DNA from 2 places in the Affinirhizobium helianthi genome. Region 1 is predicted to be linked to the other one. Evidence: predicted binding sites of a transcription regulator. Region 1 holds the regulator's gene; the other holds the start of a gene.
What was found. Region 1 encodes LexA, which represses DNA repair genes until DNA is damaged. Its sites were predicted from a motif close to TGTTCNNNNTGTGTTCNG; they were not measured.

Region 1 (3,512 bases):
GAAGACGGTTTTCAGATTAAAGGCCCTCAGGCTGCAGTTGTTACATCGGTTGCAGGCTTTGTAGGCGGCACGGTCATGACTTCCTTGATCGGCGGCTTGTCCACGGCGATTTTTTCCATAGCGCACTTCAATCAGCTGAGCGCCTATGGCCTCGTTGCCAATCTGGCAGCCATGCCTTTCATCTCTGTGATTGTCATGCCAGCGGGTCTGCTGGGGATGCTGGCAATGCCATTCGGCCTCGACGCTCTTTTCTTTGCTATCATGGGGTGGGGTCTGGACGTCGTTATCAGTGTCGCAACAGTGGTTGCCTCCTGGGACGGAGGCACGAGCATTGGACGGGCGCCACCTTACTTCCTTGCCATCACGTCCTTCGGTCTGATTCTCTTCATTAGCCTGAGGTCTCCGCTGCGGTGGCTGGGCGCGGTTCTTCTCACTGCTGGATTGATCTTGCTATTTTCTGGTGCGGGAAGAGCCCGCCCGGAGATGGTGGTAGCAGAAGACGGGGAAGCCATCCTCCTACGGCGCGGATCTGTAGCGTCGACCAATCAGGCGCGGTCGTCGGGCTTTCTTTTCGAACGATGGCGCAACGCCTTGCAGATAACCGATACGATACTGCCCGTAAGACGCAGCATTGATCTTGCGGGTGATGACGAGCCGTCCATCAACGCGCTCGCTGATGGTGACGAGGAAACGCCAGTGCTCTCAAACATCCGGAGTGACCGGAAGCGCTTGACGACGGCGCAGATCAAGTCCGTCGAAGCGGCCATGGCAACGGGGCTCAGTGAGATCAAACCAGATCAGTTTTTTTGCCTCACGCGTTTGATCTGCATGACAATAACGGCCGAAGGATCAAGAATCGCTGCAGTGAGCGATAACCGCTTGCTGAGCTTTGCCTGCGACCATGCGGATTTCGTTGTATCGAGCCGGACACGGTTCTCCAGTTGCCGATCAGGCGCGCGGCTGCTGACAGGCACAACACTTCGAACAACCGGCACAATGGAAATTGTGTTTGGTGGCCACTTTGAGCCCGGCAACTGGGCCTATCTACCATCGCTCAATTCAAGTGCCCGAGCATGGGAAATACACCGCACCTATGACTGGCGAGCCCGAAGCTTCGCGATAGACGCGCATGATGACCCCATCCAGCGATGGCTCAATGGTAACGGCGAATAAGACCGACCAGGCGGCCTTGAACCTTCACGCGTTCCGGCGGAAAAATCCGCGTTTCGTAAGCCGGATTGGCGGCCTCGAGAGCGATGGATGCTCCCTTGCGGCGAAAACGCTTGAGCGTTGCCTCTTCATCATCGACAAGAGCGACAACGATATCGCCCGGATTGGCTGTGCTGCCATTGCGGATGATCACCGTATCGCCGTCGAGAATTCCAGCTTCGATCATGGAATCGCCCTTCACCTCAAGCGCATAGTGCTCGCCCGGACCCAGCATTTCGAGAGGTACGCTAATGGCATGGGTGTTGTTCTGAATCGCTGAAATCGGCACACCTGCCGCGATGCGACCCATGACGGGGACGGAGACTGAAGTGCTTTCCTCAGCCGCTACCTTCACCGGCTGTGGTGCAGGGACAGGTTGCGGATTGGGCTTGCCCAACGAACCCTCGATAACGCTTGGCGAGAAGCCGCGCTTGGGTGCCGTACTGGTTCCAAAAGGTTCCGGAAGCTTGATGACTTCGAGTGCACGAGCACGATTTGGAAGGCGTCGGATAAAGCCACGTTCTTCCAGCGCCGTAATGAGGCGATGGATGCCTGATTTCGACGCAAGATCCAGAGCATCCTTCATCTCGTCGAAAGAAGGGGGAACCCCCGATTCCTTCATGCGCGCATGAATGAAGAGAAGTAGTTCCTGCTGTTTGCGTGTTAGCATAATCGGCACCCCGTCCGGAAACAAATCCAGAACGGACACTATATGTTCCAGTTGTGTTCCGCAAGGGGCTCGAAGCGCACTTGTACAAAACGAATAATCGGTTCTAAACCATTTTAACGCAGCGGATGGAGATCGTCGTGTCCAGCAGTCTAGATCATCTCGTTCTGCCAGTTGAAAGCCTTGGTAGATCGAGGGGCATGTTTAGCCGGCTTGGTTTTACGGTTGCGCCTGATGGGCACCACCCTTTCGGAACGTCGAACGCTTGCGTTTTCTTCTGCGACCAGACCTATCTGGAACCACTGGCGATTCGAGACATGGAACGCGCTGGTGAGGCAGCCGGGGCCGGGAATGTCTTTGCAAAGCGGCATTTGGAGGTGGCCATGGACGAGCGATGGCACGCGCCGTCTGCCTTCGTTCTCGCTTCATCCAATGCCGATGCAGATCATGCTCGGTTTGAGAGCCGTGGAATTTCGGCGGGACCAGTTCTGAATTTTTCGCGAGAGGCGCAAGGCGCCGATGGCAGCAAGAGAACCGCGAGCTTCCGGCTGGCCTTTGCGGATCTTGGCTCGAAGGAATTGCTCGGCTTCACGTGTCAGCGAATCAACGCGGCTCTGCCCGGCGGATCGCTCCTGAATCACGAAAACACGGCGCAGGGTATCGCTGAAGTCCTGTTAATTGCCTCTGATTTTGCCAAGGATGCTGACAGGCTGGCATTGGTCCTTGGAGATAAAGGCTGCCAGGGTGAGGCTGAATGGACGTTTCAGTTGCAAAACGGTGCTCTGCGTCTTTTGGCCTTCAGTCATGCCCTGACTGCTTTCGGCGCCTCCTCATCGCGCAGCCAGATGGTCGGGCTGGGCGTGACGATTGCCGTGAAGAGTTTGGCTGCGGCAGAAGCCTGCCTTATTGGCAACGAGATCCCTCATACAAAACTTGGCCGCATGCTTGTGGTTAGTGCGCAGCCAGGAGTTCATCCGATGCTAGCCTTTGTTGAGATTCCGTGACGGTCGAAAACTGCTCGCGCAACGGGAGGTCGGCGCCAGAATGGGTGTGTGGTGAAATCAGAGAGCAGGGACATTCATTGCACATGCAAGAGAGGCAATCCTTGTTTCTCGCTGAACGCCATAGACGGCTCTTGCGGCTTAACGATCTGCTTTTGCGCAGCGACAGCGCAACGCGCACGCTGAGTGCATGGTGCTCCGCTGAGCATACGTGCGAGGGTGAGCTGTCCTCTATTCGTATGGGCGATGATTGTATCTCCGCTGGGCCGGAGGTCAGGCATGCTCTTTGCATGGCGCAGGAAGGCGAGATTGTGCATCGCCGGGTGCTGCTGGTTTGGGGGCAAACACCTATAGCGGAGGCGGATAACTGGTATCTGCCTCATCTGCTCACCGCAGATATGAACACTTCGCTTCAAACCACAACAGTGCCGTTTGGACGGGTGGTGCAGTCGCTAGCGTTTCGCCGGCAGAGCTTATCCTGCGAAGTGCTGTGGCTATCGCCCCAGCAGTTTCTTCCGCAGCAGGTTCTGCGCCATACTGCGCTTCTGAGAAACAGAGAAGGTGCCGCCTTCAGCTTTGTAACGGAAACCTATTTGCCCGGCGTTCTCGAATTTTCCTCAGACCCGGACGGGCTT
Region 2 (3,512 bases), on a different contig from region 1:
CCATCGCGCCCGACAGCACCCACCATGCGAACCTGGGCACCAGCGCGTTGCGCGGCAAGCGCCTGGTTTGCACCCTTGCCGCCAGCGGCCGTCGAGAAATCCTGTCCCGCAACGGTTTCGCCCGGCTTCGGCAGGCGCGCGGTCGTGGCAATGAGATCCATATTGATGGAGCCGAAAACGGTGATCATGAAAAGTCAGCCTGTGTATGAGCCTGTGTATCGGAATGTCTTGCCGGGACACTGCCCATCGGATCAATCCTCGTCAACCACCCTCAGTTTCAGCATGCCTGTCCGGCTCTCAACGCCACGATTTTCCTGTGGGGAGGCCGCAAGTTCCGCCTGTCTCTCGCTTTCGAGGTCGAGAGCGGAAATGCGTCCGCCGCGCTTCTGCAGCTTGTCCGAAGAGGTCAGAATCTGCTCCACATCCTTTTGCGCGGCAGCAAAGTGGGACTGGAGCTTGCGTGTGCGTTCATCCAGGCGGCCAAGGTCTTCCATCAGAAGCGCGACTTCCCCCTGTATCAGATGCGCCTGTTCCCGCATGCGCTGATCCTTCAGCACGGCTTGAATGACCTGAATGGACAGCATCAGCAGCGATGGCGAGACGATGACGATCCGGGACCGTTGCGCCTTGGTGACGCAGGCTTCGAAATGCTCGTGGATTTCTGCAAAGATCGATTCGGAAGGCACGAAGAGAAAGGCTGTATCCTGCGTTTCACCCGTCAGGAGATATTTTTCGGCTATATCGCCGATATGCTTTTCAAGGTCGCGGCGGAATTGTTGTCCTGCAATGCGCTTCAAGTCCGCCTGCGGTGCGTCGCGGAAGGAATGCCAGGCTTCAAGCGGAAATTTCGCATCCACCACAAGGGGCGGCGCATCATTCGGCATATCAATGAGGCAATCGGGACGCATCCCGTTGGATAGGGTTGCCTGAAATCGATAGCTGCCCTTGGGCAGCGCATCCGCGACGATGGTTTCCATCCTGCCCTGCCCAAAGGCGCCGCGCGTCTGCTTGTTGGAAAGAATGGCCTGAAGCCCGACCACATCCTTGGCCAGTGACTGGATATTGTTCTGGGCGGCGTCGATCACCGCAAGTCGCTCCTGCAATACGCGCAGGTTATCGTGCGTGCTCTTCGTCTGTTCGGCAATGCTGCTGCCCAGCCGGTGCGCCATGCCGTCCAGCCGCTGGTTGACGGCACGGTTAAGCTCCGCCTGTCTTGCCCCGAGGGCTTCCGTCATGGCCGAAACCCGGCCCTGCATCTCCATCTGCGCGCGCATGAGTTCGGCAAAACGCAGGTCCATGTCGCGGTTTGCGCCCGGCCGGTGGCGCAGCGCAAGCCATGCGAAGGCCAGCCCCAGCACAAGGCCAAGGCCCAGAAGAAGAAAGCCGTTGCTGGCAAGAATGGCCGAGAGCCGATCGAAGAATGGGGCCGTCTGGTTTTGCATGGGCGTCAAACTAGATCAGAATGCGCCCTGCGAAAAGATCAAAACAAGAACAAATTTCGCTTTCTGGCGTTTTGGCGCTCTCCCGGATGTTTCCTATCGCAAAAAGATCGGTTATGGGGATGCCCATGACCATCAAGCCGCTTATCATTCTCCCCGATCCTCTTCTGCGTCAGGTATCGCAGCCCATCGAGCAGGTGGATTCCGATGTTCTGAAGCTTGCCGATGACATGCTGGAAACCATGTACGATGCACCCGGCATCGGCCTGGCCGGGATCCAGATCGGCGTGGCGCGCCGCATTCTTGTGGTGGATGTTACGAAGGAAGGCGAGGAGAGAAACCCGCTCGTCATCATCAACCCGGAAATTGTCGCATCCACCGATGCACGCTCGGTTTATGAGGAAGGCTGCCTTTCCATACCGGACTATTACGCCGAGGTCGAACGTCCGGCAGGTGTCACGGTGAAGCACATCGGTCGCGACGGCAAAGAGCATGTGCTGGAAGCAGATGGCTTGCTGGCAACCTGCCTGCAGCATGAAATCGATCATCTGAACGGGGTGCTTTTCATCGATCATATATCGCGCCTGAAGCGGGAAATGGTCATCAAGAAGTTTACCAAGGCCGCGCGCGGCAAGATCTGAGAAGAGCAGACGCGCGGCGCGCTGTACATTCGTGCCTGTGCATGAAGGAGGTCGCGCCATGGCGCTTCGATTGATTTTCATGGGAACGCCCGATTTTTCCGTCGCCACGCTGAAGGCGCTGGCGCAAGCCGGGCATGAAATCGTTGCGGTCTACACGCAGCCACCAAGGCCCGGTGGCCGTCGCGGGCTGGATCTGCAAAAATCCCCTGTGCATCAGGCGGCGGAAAGCCTCGGCATTCCGGTTCTCACGCCCGTCAATTTCAAGGAGGCTGAGGAGCGTCAACGCTTCCGCGACTTCCAGGCCGATGTTGCCGTCGTCGTGGCCTATGGCCTGCTGCTGCCGGTCGATGTTCTGGAAGGCACGCGGCTCGGTGCCTATAACGGTCATGCTTCTCTTCTGCCGCGCTGGCGGGGTGCCGCTCCCATTCAACGGGCGATCATGGCTGGCGATACGAAAACCGGCATGATGGTGATGAAGATGGATAAGGGTCTGGATACCGGCCCCGTCGCCATCACCCGCGAAGTGGATATTGGACCGGATATGACCGCCGGTGAGCTGCATGATGAGTTGATGACCGTTGGTGCCGCCGCCATTGTGGAGGCCATGGCAAAGCTGGAAAAGGGCGATCTTCCGCTGGTTACGCAGCCAGAGGAGGGCGTTCTCTATGCCGCGAAGATCGACAAGGGCGAAACCCGGATCGATTTCGGCCTGAGGGCGGCAGAGGTTCACAACCATGTTCGCGGTCTCTCGCCTTTTCCGGGCGCATGGTTTGAGGCTGAATTGAACGGCAAGCTCGAGCGCATCAAGGTTCTCGCGTCGCAACTGGCAGAAGGTGAGGGTGAACCCGGAACCGTGCTGGATGCGAACCTCACCATTGCTTGCGGTTCTGGTGCTATCCGCCTGCTGCGGGTTCAGAAAGCGGGTGGAAAGCCACTCGATACAGCAGACTTCCAGCGGGGAACGCCGCTTGCCGTCGGAGAGAGGATCGGCTGATGCCACGCTTCAAGATGACCGTCGAATATGATGGAACGCCCTATGTCGGCTGGCAAAGGCAGGAAAACGGCCATTCCGTTCAAGCCGCAATCGAAGGGGCGATTCTTTCGCTGACGCAGGAAACGGTGGTCATTCGTGGTGCGGGGCGAACGGATTCCGGCGTGCACGCGATGGGTCAGGTTATTCATGCGGATCTTTCGCGTGAATGGGCGCCCTTCAAGCTGCGTAACGCCTTGAACGCGCATTTGATGATGGCGGAAGAGAAGGTTTCCGTGCTGGAGGTCGAGCGGGTGTCCGACGATTTCGATGCCCGTTTTTCCGCTCTTCGCCGACATTACCTCTATCGGATCATCAGCCGCCGTTCACCGCTGGCTATCGAGGCCAGACGTGCCTGGTGGGTGTCGAAGGATCTGGATCACGAGGCTATGCATGCGGCGG

Region 2: a site for LexA is predicted at 1,477-1,494, ahead of ACFSE1_RS04820 (DNA recombination protein RmuC). Genes of this name have one in related genera too.

The regions. Positions count from the first base shown of each region.
Region 1 covers NZ_JBHUEQ010000003.1:526,734-530,245, reverse strand. The annotation lists gene ACFSE1_RS03105 (ComEC/Rec2 family competence protein) at 1-1,173, shown strand, start outside; gene lexA (transcriptional repressor LexA) at 1,154-1,879, opposite strand; gene ACFSE1_RS03095 (VOC family protein) at 2,017-2,880, shown strand; gene ACFSE1_RS03090 (hypothetical protein) at 3,168-3,512, shown strand, end outside.
Region 2 covers NZ_JBHUEQ010000004.1:302,836-306,347, forward strand. The annotation lists gene ACFSE1_RS04815 (ribokinase) at 1-188, opposite strand, end outside; gene ACFSE1_RS04820 (DNA recombination protein RmuC) at 252-1,442, opposite strand; gene def (peptide deformylase) at 1,568-2,080, shown strand; gene fmt (methionyl-tRNA formyltransferase) at 2,139-3,074, shown strand; gene truA (tRNA pseudouridine(38-40) synthase TruA) at 3,074-3,512, shown strand, end outside.